2 regions of the Promicromonospora sp. NPDC050880 genome follow, and region 2 is predicted to be linked to the other one. Evidence: riboswitches for the same ligand, from Rfam matches in the RefSeq annotation. Region 2 holds a riboswitch; the other holds the start of a gene.
What was found. A riboswitch is a leader RNA that binds a small molecule or an ion and turns the genes downstream of it on or off. The one in region 2 is predicted to bind FMN.
Positions count from the first base shown of each region.

Region 1: linked by a shared signal. The riboswitch ahead of ribD (bifunctional diaminohydroxyphosphoribosylaminopyrimidine deaminase/5-amino-6-(5-phosphoribosylamino)uracil reductase RibD) and the one ahead of pnuC (nicotinamide riboside transporter PnuC) in region 2 are both predicted to bind FMN.

Region 1 is NZ_JBITFV010000022.1:2,113-6,511, reverse strand. Features, by position in the region: gene ACIBBF_RS23330 (RsmB/NOP family class I SAM-dependent RNA methyltransferase) at 1-811, shown strand, start outside; gene ACIBBF_RS23325 (DUF1761 domain-containing protein) at 859-1,287, opposite strand; gene rpe (ribulose-phosphate 3-epimerase) at 1,355-2,017, shown strand; FMN riboswitch at 2,209-2,346, shown strand; gene ribD (bifunctional diaminohydroxyphosphoribosylaminopyrimidine deaminase/5-amino-6-(5-phosphoribosylamino)uracil reductase RibD) at 2,468-3,640, shown strand; gene ACIBBF_RS23310 (riboflavin synthase) at 3,640-4,338, shown strand; gene ribB (3,4-dihydroxy-2-butanone-4-phosphate synthase) at 4,335-4,399, shown strand, end outside.
Region 2 is NZ_JBITFV010000005.1:75,111-79,509, reverse strand. Features, by position in the region: gene ACIBBF_RS11050 (LLM class F420-dependent oxidoreductase) at 1-449, opposite strand, end outside; gene ACIBBF_RS11045 (hypothetical protein) at 473-667, shown strand; gene ACIBBF_RS11040 (helix-turn-helix domain-containing protein) at 738-1,487, shown strand; FMN riboswitch at 1,590-1,727, shown strand; gene pnuC (nicotinamide riboside transporter PnuC) at 1,843-2,526, shown strand; gene ACIBBF_RS11030 (acyl-CoA dehydrogenase family protein) at 2,590-3,810, shown strand; gene ACIBBF_RS11025 (sensor histidine kinase) at 3,907-4,399, shown strand, end outside.

The sequences.
Region 1 (4,399 bases), on a different contig from region 2:
GCGGCCCGGTCTGGTGGACGCCGCCGACGAGGACGCCTGGGGCGACGTCGACCTCGTCGCCGGCCGTTGGGCGCCCACCGCGCTGCGGCTGGAGGGTTCCGACCCGTCCGGCGTCCCGGCGGTCCGCGAGGGTCTGGCGGGCGTGCAGGACGAAGGGTCCCAGCTCGTCGCCCTGGCCCTGGCCGCGGCCCCTCTGGAGGGCTCGGACGCGCGCTGGCTGGACCTGTGCGCCGGCCCGGGCGGCAAGGCGGCTCTCCTGGCGGCCCTGGCCGCGCAGCGCGGTGCCCGGCTCGTGGCCAACGAGGTGGCCCCGCACCGCGCCCGCCTGGTCGCCGGCGCGCTGGCCGCCCTGCCGGACGGCGCCGTCGAGGAGGTGCGCACCGGCGACGGCCGCGAGGTCGGCGTCGACGAGCCCGGTGCCTACGACCGGGTCCTGGTCGACGCGCCCTGCACGGGCCTGGGCGCGTTGCGCCGTCGGCCGGAGAGCCGGTGGCGCCGCACGCCGTCGGACCTCGCCGCCCTGACGGGGCTGCAGCGCGAGCTGCTGACGAGCGCCCTGGACGCCGTCCGGCCCGGGGGAGTGGTGGCGTACGTGACGTGCTCGCCGCACCTGGCCGAGACGCAGCTCGTCGTGGCGGACGTGCTGCGCCGCCGGGACGACGTCGAACGCCTGGACGCGCCCGCCGTGGTGCGGTCGGTGGTGCGCCCGGACGCCGAGATCCCGCTGGGCGGCCGGGACGACGTGCAGCTGTGGCCGCACGTGCACGGTACGGACGCGATGCACCTGACGCTGCTGCGCCGGACCGCGTGACGGCCGGGGCGGTCCCGCCCGCCCCGGCCGTGGCCAGGCGGTCGTGGTCAGACGCCCGCCGGCGGCCACACCCCGATGATCACGGCCATGACCAGCACCGTGACCAGCTCGTGCGCGAGGTTCAGGGTGGTCAGGGCCGGCGGGCGGCCCTCGAAGGCGTCGTGCGTGATCATCCGCGCCGCCGTGAACCCGATCCAGAGCAGCACGCCGGTCACCACGGCCGCGGAGAGGAAGCCGCCCTGGTAGAACTCCCACGAGATGTAGACCGCACCGGCCAGCACCCAGGCGGTCAGGAAGCTGACCAGCACCGTCACGACGATGGGCCAGATGCCCGCGGCCTGCGCCGCCTTCGGGTCGACCCGGGCGAGCCGCATCCAGCGGGTGCCGAACACCTTCGGCGTGTACCAGACCGAGCCCACGACCAGCGTGGACAGGGTGGCCGCCACAACAGCCCAGTAGTTCACCTCGGGGATCATCGTCGCTCCCGGTCCGTCGGTGGCGCGCGGCGCGTGGCAGCGGGGTGCGCGCCCTAGGCTTGGCATCATGGCAGCCCTCATCGCCCCCAGCATCCTGTCCGCCGACTTCGCGAACCTGGAGCGCGACCTCGGCCGGATCGCCGACGCCGACTACGCCCACGTCGACGTCATGGACAACCACTTCGTGCCCAACCTGACGCTGGGGCTGCCGGTCTTCGAGCGGCTCGCGAAGGTGTCGCCGGTGCCGCTCGACGCCCACCTCATGATCGAGAACCCCGACCGGTGGGCGCCGGCGTTCGCCGAGGCGGGGGCGGCGTCGGTCACGTTCCACGCGGAGGCCGCGCAGGCGCCCGTGCGCCTGGCGCGCGAGCTGCGGCGGCTGGGGTCGCGCGCGGGCGTCGCGCTGCGGCCGGCCACCCCGGTGGAGCCGTTCCTGGACCTGCTGGCCGAGATCGACATGATCCTGGTGATGACCGTGGAGCCCGGCTTCGGCGGCCAGTCGTTCATCGAGGGCACCCTGCCCAAGATCCGGCGGGCACGCGAGGCCGTGAGCGAGTCCGGGCTGGACGTGTGGATCCAGGTGGACGGGGGAGTGTCGCGCGACACGATCGAGCGCGCGGCCGACGCCGGCGCGAACGTCTTCGTGGCGGGCTCGGCGGTGTACGGGGCCCAGGACATCCCGGCGGAGATCGCGACGCTGCGCGAGCTCGCGAGCAAGCACGTCCACTGACGCGTGACGAGGCTGGCACGCGCCGTCGTGCCTGACCGTGAAAATAGTGTGCCAAGCGCGTCGTGCCCACCCCGACGGCCGGGCGAGCCCAGGGGAGAGGCCCCGGTGACGAGGGGACCGGCGTCCCTGTGACGCAGGCCATGGTCGCGTGCCGCGCGAGGTGTGGCATGCTGGCGATCAGCAGTACGCACACACGTGCTCCGGGGTCGGTGAAATTCCGAGCCGGCGGTGACAGTCCGCGACCCGGGTCCTTCCTTCGGGAGGGATCCGGTTGACCTGGTGGAACTCCAGGACCGACGGTGAAAGTCCGGATGGGAGGAAGCACGTGCGGCGTCGGCCGTCCTGCGGACGTGCGGCGCCGTGACGCCGTACGCGCGGGCGGGACCGGTCCGGTCCTCGTCCGCGTACCCGTCGTCCGACCCCGGAGCGCCGACGCTCGGGAAGGACGGCATGACCCAGTCGCAGAACAGCTCGACCGCGCCCACCGGCCCACGTGCCGCGCCGCCCGTGGCCTCCGCACCGGACCGGGGCCCGGCTGGGCCGGACGCCCGCATCCTGGAAGCCGCGATGCGCCGGGCCCTCGACCTCGCCGCGCAGGGCCCCGCCCACGGCCCCAACCCGCGCGTCGGCTGCGTGCTCCTGGACGCCGCAGGCCGCACCGTCGCCGAGGGCTTCCACCGCGGAGCCGGGACGCCCCACGCCGAGGCCGCCGCGCTGGCGGCCGCCCGGGCGGGCGGCGTCGACCCCCGGGGCACGACGGCGGTCGTGACGCTGGAACCCTGCGCCCACCACGGCCGCACCGGACCCTGCGCGGACGCCCTGATCGAGGCCGGCGTGGCCGCCGTGCACGTGGCGGTCGAGGACCCCAACCCCGTGGCCACGGGCGGCGCCGGGCGCCTGCGGGCCGCGGGCATCCCGGTCGCCACGGGCCTGCTCGCCGCGGCGGGGGAGGAGCTGCTGCGTCCGTGGCTGCGCGCCGTGCGCACGGGGCGGCCGTACGTGACGCTCAAGCTCGCGACGTCGCTCGACGGACGCGTCGCCGCGGCCGACGGCACCAGCCGCTGGATCACCGGGGCGGCTGCCCGCACCCACGCGCACGCGGTCCGCGCCCAGGTGGACGCGATCGCCGTCGGCACGGGGACGGTGGCGGTCGACGACCCGGCTCTCACGGCCCGCACCGTGGACGGGAGCCTCTTCGAGCACCAGCCTCTCCGGGTCGTCGTCGGCCACCGCACGGTGCCCGACGGAGCCCGCCTGCGCGGTCCGGGCGGCCCCCTGCTGCACCTGGCGACCCACGACCTCGACGCCGCGCTCCGGGAGCTGGGCGGGCGCGAGGTGCGGCACCTGCTCGTGGAGGGCGGCCCCGCCCTGGCGACCGCCCTCCTGGCCGCGGACGCCGTCGACGAGCTGCACGCGTACGTGGCCCCTGTGCTGCTCGGTGCGGGTTCCCCGGCCGTCAACGACCTGGGGGTCACCACGATCGGCGAGGCCGCACGCTTCACCACCCACGACGTCACGCGGCTGGGCGACGACATGCTGCTCGTCGCCCGTCGTACCGACCCCGCAGGGGCCCGGCCCGGTACAGCCGGCCGCCCCGGCGGGCACACCGAGGAGGAGATCTGATGTTCACCGGAATCGTCGAGGAGCTCGGCTCCGTCGTCTCGCTGGTCCGGCCCGACGGCGACCCCGGCGGCGGGCCGGCGCCGGACGCCGTCCTGACCGTCGCCGGCCCGCTCGCCACGTCGGACGCCCGCCCGGGTGACTCGATCGCCGTCGACGGCGTGTGCCTGACCGTCACGTCGGTGGCCGACGGCGCTTTCGTGGCCGAGGTGATGCCCGAGACGCTGCGCCGTACGTCCCTCGGCGCCCTCGCCCCCGGGGACCGGGTGAACCTGGAGCGGGCCCTGCTGGCCCACGGCCGCCTGGGTGGTCACGTGGTCCAGGGCCATGTGGACGGCGTGGCGACGCTCGCCCGGCGCACGCCCGGGCCGCGCTGGGACGACCTGGCGTTCACCGCGCCGGCGGCGCTGACCCGCTACGTCGCCGAGAAGGGCTCGATCGCCCTGTCCGGGGTCTCGCTGACGGTCACGTGGGTGTCCGACGAGGGCTTCGGGGTGTCGCTCATCCCCACCACGCTCGCCGCGACCACGCTCGGCGGGCTGGCCCCGGGCGACGTCGTGAACGTGGAGGTCGACGTGCTCGCCAAGTACGTGGAGCGGCTCCTGGCGGCTGGTGCGGTCGGCGGTGTCCCGGGTGGGGCGGCGGACGTGGCCGCCGGGACCGGGACGCCGGCCGGTGCGACGACCGGAGCCGGGCGATGAGCGGGGCGCTGCGGCCCACGGCAGGGGCGGTGGACGTCGCACGGGGGCCGGTGGAGCAGGC
Region 2 (4,399 bases):
AAGGAGAACTTCTCGCCGACGGGCGTGCCCCAGAGGCCGGTGACGACGGCGAGCTGCTCCTCCAGGATGCCGAAGCGCTTCTCGGGGAACGGGATGCCGTAGGCGCTGTGCTCGGCGGCGTACCAGCCGGTGCCCAGCCCGAGCTCGACGCGCCCGCCGGACATCTGGTCCACCTGGGCCACCTGGATGGCCAGCACGCCGGGGTGCCGGAACGTGGCCGACGACACGAGCGTGCCGAGCCGCACGGTCGACGTCTCCCGGGCGAGGCCGGCGAGCGTGACCCAGGAGTCGGTGGGGCCGGGCAGACCCTCGCGGCCCATGGCCAGGTAGTGGTCGGAGCGGAAGAAGGCGCTGAAGCCCAGTCGCTCGGTCGCCTGGGCGACGGCGAGCTGGTCGTCGTAGGTCGCGCCCTGCTGGGGCTCGGTGAAGATGCGCAGGTCGAGTGTCACGTCTCGCAGACTACGCTCACCCCGTGACCGGGATCCGCTGGGGCAGCCTCGCCACCGTCGTGGGCGGTGGGCTGATCTTCCTCGTGTGCCTGCTGGGCGTGGTGCTCGGTCATCCGTGGGCCGCTGTCCCCGGGGTGCTCGCGCTGCTCATGGCCGTGCGCGAGGTGCGCTACCTGCGCAGACTCCGGTCGGGCAAGATCCCGTCCCAGGAAAATTAGCGTCGCGCAGGTCACGGTTTGCTCAAGGAGTCTTCACGGGGCTCGGGGGGCACGCGGTAGCCTGCCTGGCATGACCGCCGTCCGTACCCACACGCACGCGCAGGCCGTCGACGCTGCGGTGGACCTGTTCACTCGGCAGGGGTACGAGGGAACCACCGTCGAGGAGATCGCCGACGCCGCCAAGGTGAGCCGCGCGACGTTCTTCCGCCGCTTCCGCTCCAAGGAGGACGTGGTCTTCGCCGACCACGAGCTGCTGCTGGAGGAGGTGGTGGTCATGCTGGCCGCCACCCGGCCCGACGCCCGGGCCAGCGAGGAGTCGGGGCACGACCTGGGCCGCGCCTGGGACCCCGACGTGGACCCGTACCTCGAGGTGTGCCGCGCGGCGCGCATGGTGTTCGACCACCACGTGGGCCAACGCGAGACGTCGCTCGCCCGCTACGCCCTGCTGCAGCAGGTCCCGGCGCTGCGCGACCGGGAGCTCATCACGACGCACCGCTACGAGCGGGCGTTCACGCATTACCTGCGCGACACCCTGCCGCCGGAGCGGTCGGCCTCCACGGCGTCGATCGCGTTCGCGGCGTCCGTGGTCGCGGTGCACAACGCGATCCTGCGGCGCTGGCTGCGCACGCCGTCGCTCGACCTGCGCCCCGAGCTGGAGGAGGCGTTCGCCGACCTGCGGCGGGCCGCCGTCCTCGGCACCTCGGCCAGCCCGCTGGCCGCCGACGGCGCCCCCGCGTCGCGGCGCGTGGTCGTCACCGTGGTGGAGGGGGTGGCCGGGCCCGACGAGGTGGCCCGCGCCGTCCGCGACGCCCTGGTCTGACCGGCCCGGCCCGTGTGGCGCACCGGACATCCCGGGCCCGTTCCCGGGGGAATGCACCCATGGCATCCTGTGTTCCGCTAGAGATCGTGCAGCAGCAGTTGCACACGTGCTCCGGGGTCGGTGAAATTCCGAGCCGGCGGTGATAGTCCGCGACCCGGGTCGTTCCTTCGGGAGGGACCCGGTTGACCTGGTGAGATTCCAGGACCGACGGTGAAAGTCCGGATGGGAGGAAGCACGTGCGGCGCGCTCCGCCGACCCCTCGGGGTCCCGGCACCGTGCCGTCGTCGGCGCCGTCGTGGCGCGCCGGCCCTCACCCCGGAGTCCCCGTGTGCGGACTTCGGAGAGGGAAAGAGACATGGACTGGTTCCGCGCCGCCTACGACGCGACGTTCCTGGTCGGCGACCAGCAGATCTACTGGCGCGAGGTCGTCGGCAACCTGTTCGGCCTGGCCTCGGCCCTGGGCGGGCTGCGCCGCAAGGTGTGGGCCTGGCCGGTGGGCATCGTCGGCAACGTCGTGCTCTTCACCGTCTTCATGGGCTCCTGGTTCGGCGAGACGGGCCGCGCCGACATGCTGGGGCAGGCCGGGCGCCAGATCATGTTCATCGCCGTCTCGGTCTACGGCTGGTACCGCTGGCGGCAGACGCAGCGCACGGGCGGCGTCGGCACCGTGGCCGTGCACCCGGCCTGGGCCTCCTGGCGGGCCCGCGTCGGCCTGGTCACCGGGATGCTCGCCGGGACCCTGCTCCTGACCCCGCTGTTCCGCGCCCTCGGCTCGTACGAGCCGGTGTGGGCCGACGCCTGGATCTTCACGGGCTCCGTGCTCGCCACCTACGGCATGGCCAAGGGCTGGGTCGAGTTCTGGCTGATCTGGGTGGCCGTCGACCTGGTGGGCGTACCTCTGCTCTTCTCCGCCGGGTACTGGGCGACCGCACTGATGTACGTGATCTACGGCGTGTTCACCCTGGTCGGGTTCTTCGCGTGGTGGCGCATCAGCCGGCGGGAGGGCACGGGCCGGGCGGCCGTCGCCGCACCTGCCTGAGCGCCGGGGCGTGAGACGCCGTATCGCTTGACCTGAGATCCGGTACCGGAGCACCATGGAGGCATGACTCAGACTCCCGGGGTGACGGCGCCCGCCTACGACGTCTCGCAACCGCTCGACATCGACTTCGCCGGCGCCTTCGCCGACGTCACGGAGGAGGAGCGGGCCTGGCAGCTCGCGGTCCGCCGGTTCGTGCAGGACGAGGTCCTGCCCGTCATCGACGGCTACTGGGAGCGGTACGAGGTCCCCATGGACCTGCTCAAGCGCATGGCCGAGCTGGACTTCCTGCGCGACGGCGTGGACGTGCCCGGCTTCCCGAAGGTCTCGAAGATGGCCGAGGGCCTGGCCGCGATGGAGATGTCGCGCGGTGACGGCTCCGTGACCACGATCTGCGGCGTGCAGGGCGGCCTGGCGCTGCGCTCGATCGTGATGCTCGGCTCCGACGAGCAGGTCGAGAAGTACGCCGGGCCCATGGCCCGGGGCGAGATCCTGGGCGCGTTCGCGCTGACCGAGCCCACGCACGGCTCGGACTCCGTGGGCCTGGAGACCTCCGCCGTCAAGGAGACGCGCGACGGCGTCGAGGGCTACGTGATCAACGGCGAGAAGAAGTGGATCGGCTTCGGCTCGATCGGCGACATCTCGGTGGTCTGGGCCCGTGGCGAGGACGGCCAGGTGCACGGCTACATCGTTCCCCAGGACACCCCGGGCTACGAGGCGACGACCATCCAGGGCAAGGTCTCGCTGCGCGCGATCCACCAGGCGCACATCGTGCTGAACGACGTGTTCGTCCCGGCCGAGAACCTGCTGCCGAAGGCGCGCTCCTTCAAGGACACCGGCCGCGTGCTGTTCGCGACCCGCCTCGGCGTGGCCTGGGGCGCCGTCGGGCAGGCCATCGCCTGCTACGAGGCCGCCGTGGCCTACTCGCAGCAGCGCGTGCAGTTCGGCCGCCCGCTCGCGGCGAGCCAGATGGTGCAGGAACGGCTGACCAAGATGCTGTCGATCCTCACGCAGATGCAGCTCCTGGTGAAGCAGATGACGCGGCTCGACGAGGCCGAGCAGCTCACCGGCCCGCAGGCGTCGCTCGCCAAGTACACGTGCACGCGCGGCGCGCGCGAGATCGCGGCGATCGCCCGCGACCTGCTCGGCGGCAACGGCATCCTGCTGGAGAACCGGGTGGCGCGGCACTTCGCCGACATCGAGGCCCTGCACACCTACGAGGGCACCGAGAGCATGCAGGCCCTCATCATCGGCCGCGAGATCACGGGCACCAGCGCCTTCGCCTGAGCCCTCCGCGCGGGGGCGGGGTAGGGGAAACCCGAGACCCGGGCCGTGGGGTGACGGCATGTCGCGCAGCCTGCGCGTCCGCCTAGTGTCGTGCCTATGACCAGCGATGACGGCCCACCCCGCACCCTCGCGGACCACGTCGCCCCCGCGCTCACCTCCGGGGCGGCGTTCTTCCAGGCCCCGTACCACCCCGCGACCCGGCGCGCCGTCGCCGCGCTGGCCGTGGGGTGGGTCTGGCACCTGACCGCGGGCCTCGCCCTGTGGATCCTCGTCCTGGTCTCGTCGGGGCTGGTCCCCGCCCTGGGCGTCGGAGTGCCGCTCCTCGCCCTCGGGCTCCTGCTCGCGCGGCGGTTCGGGACGGCCGAGCGCGCCCGCGTCGCCCGCCAGACCGGCATACGGGTCGCCGCCCCGCAGCCGGGGCCGCTCCCGACGAGCCGCTCGTCCTGGTCCCGGCTGTGGTCCCCGGTGCGCGACGACCGCGCCTGGGCTGCCACGCTGTACGCCTTCCTGGGACTGCTCACGACCTCCTTCTTCTTCGCGCTCGCCACCGCCCTGGCGGCGGGGGCGGTCGCGGCCGTGGTGTTCGCGG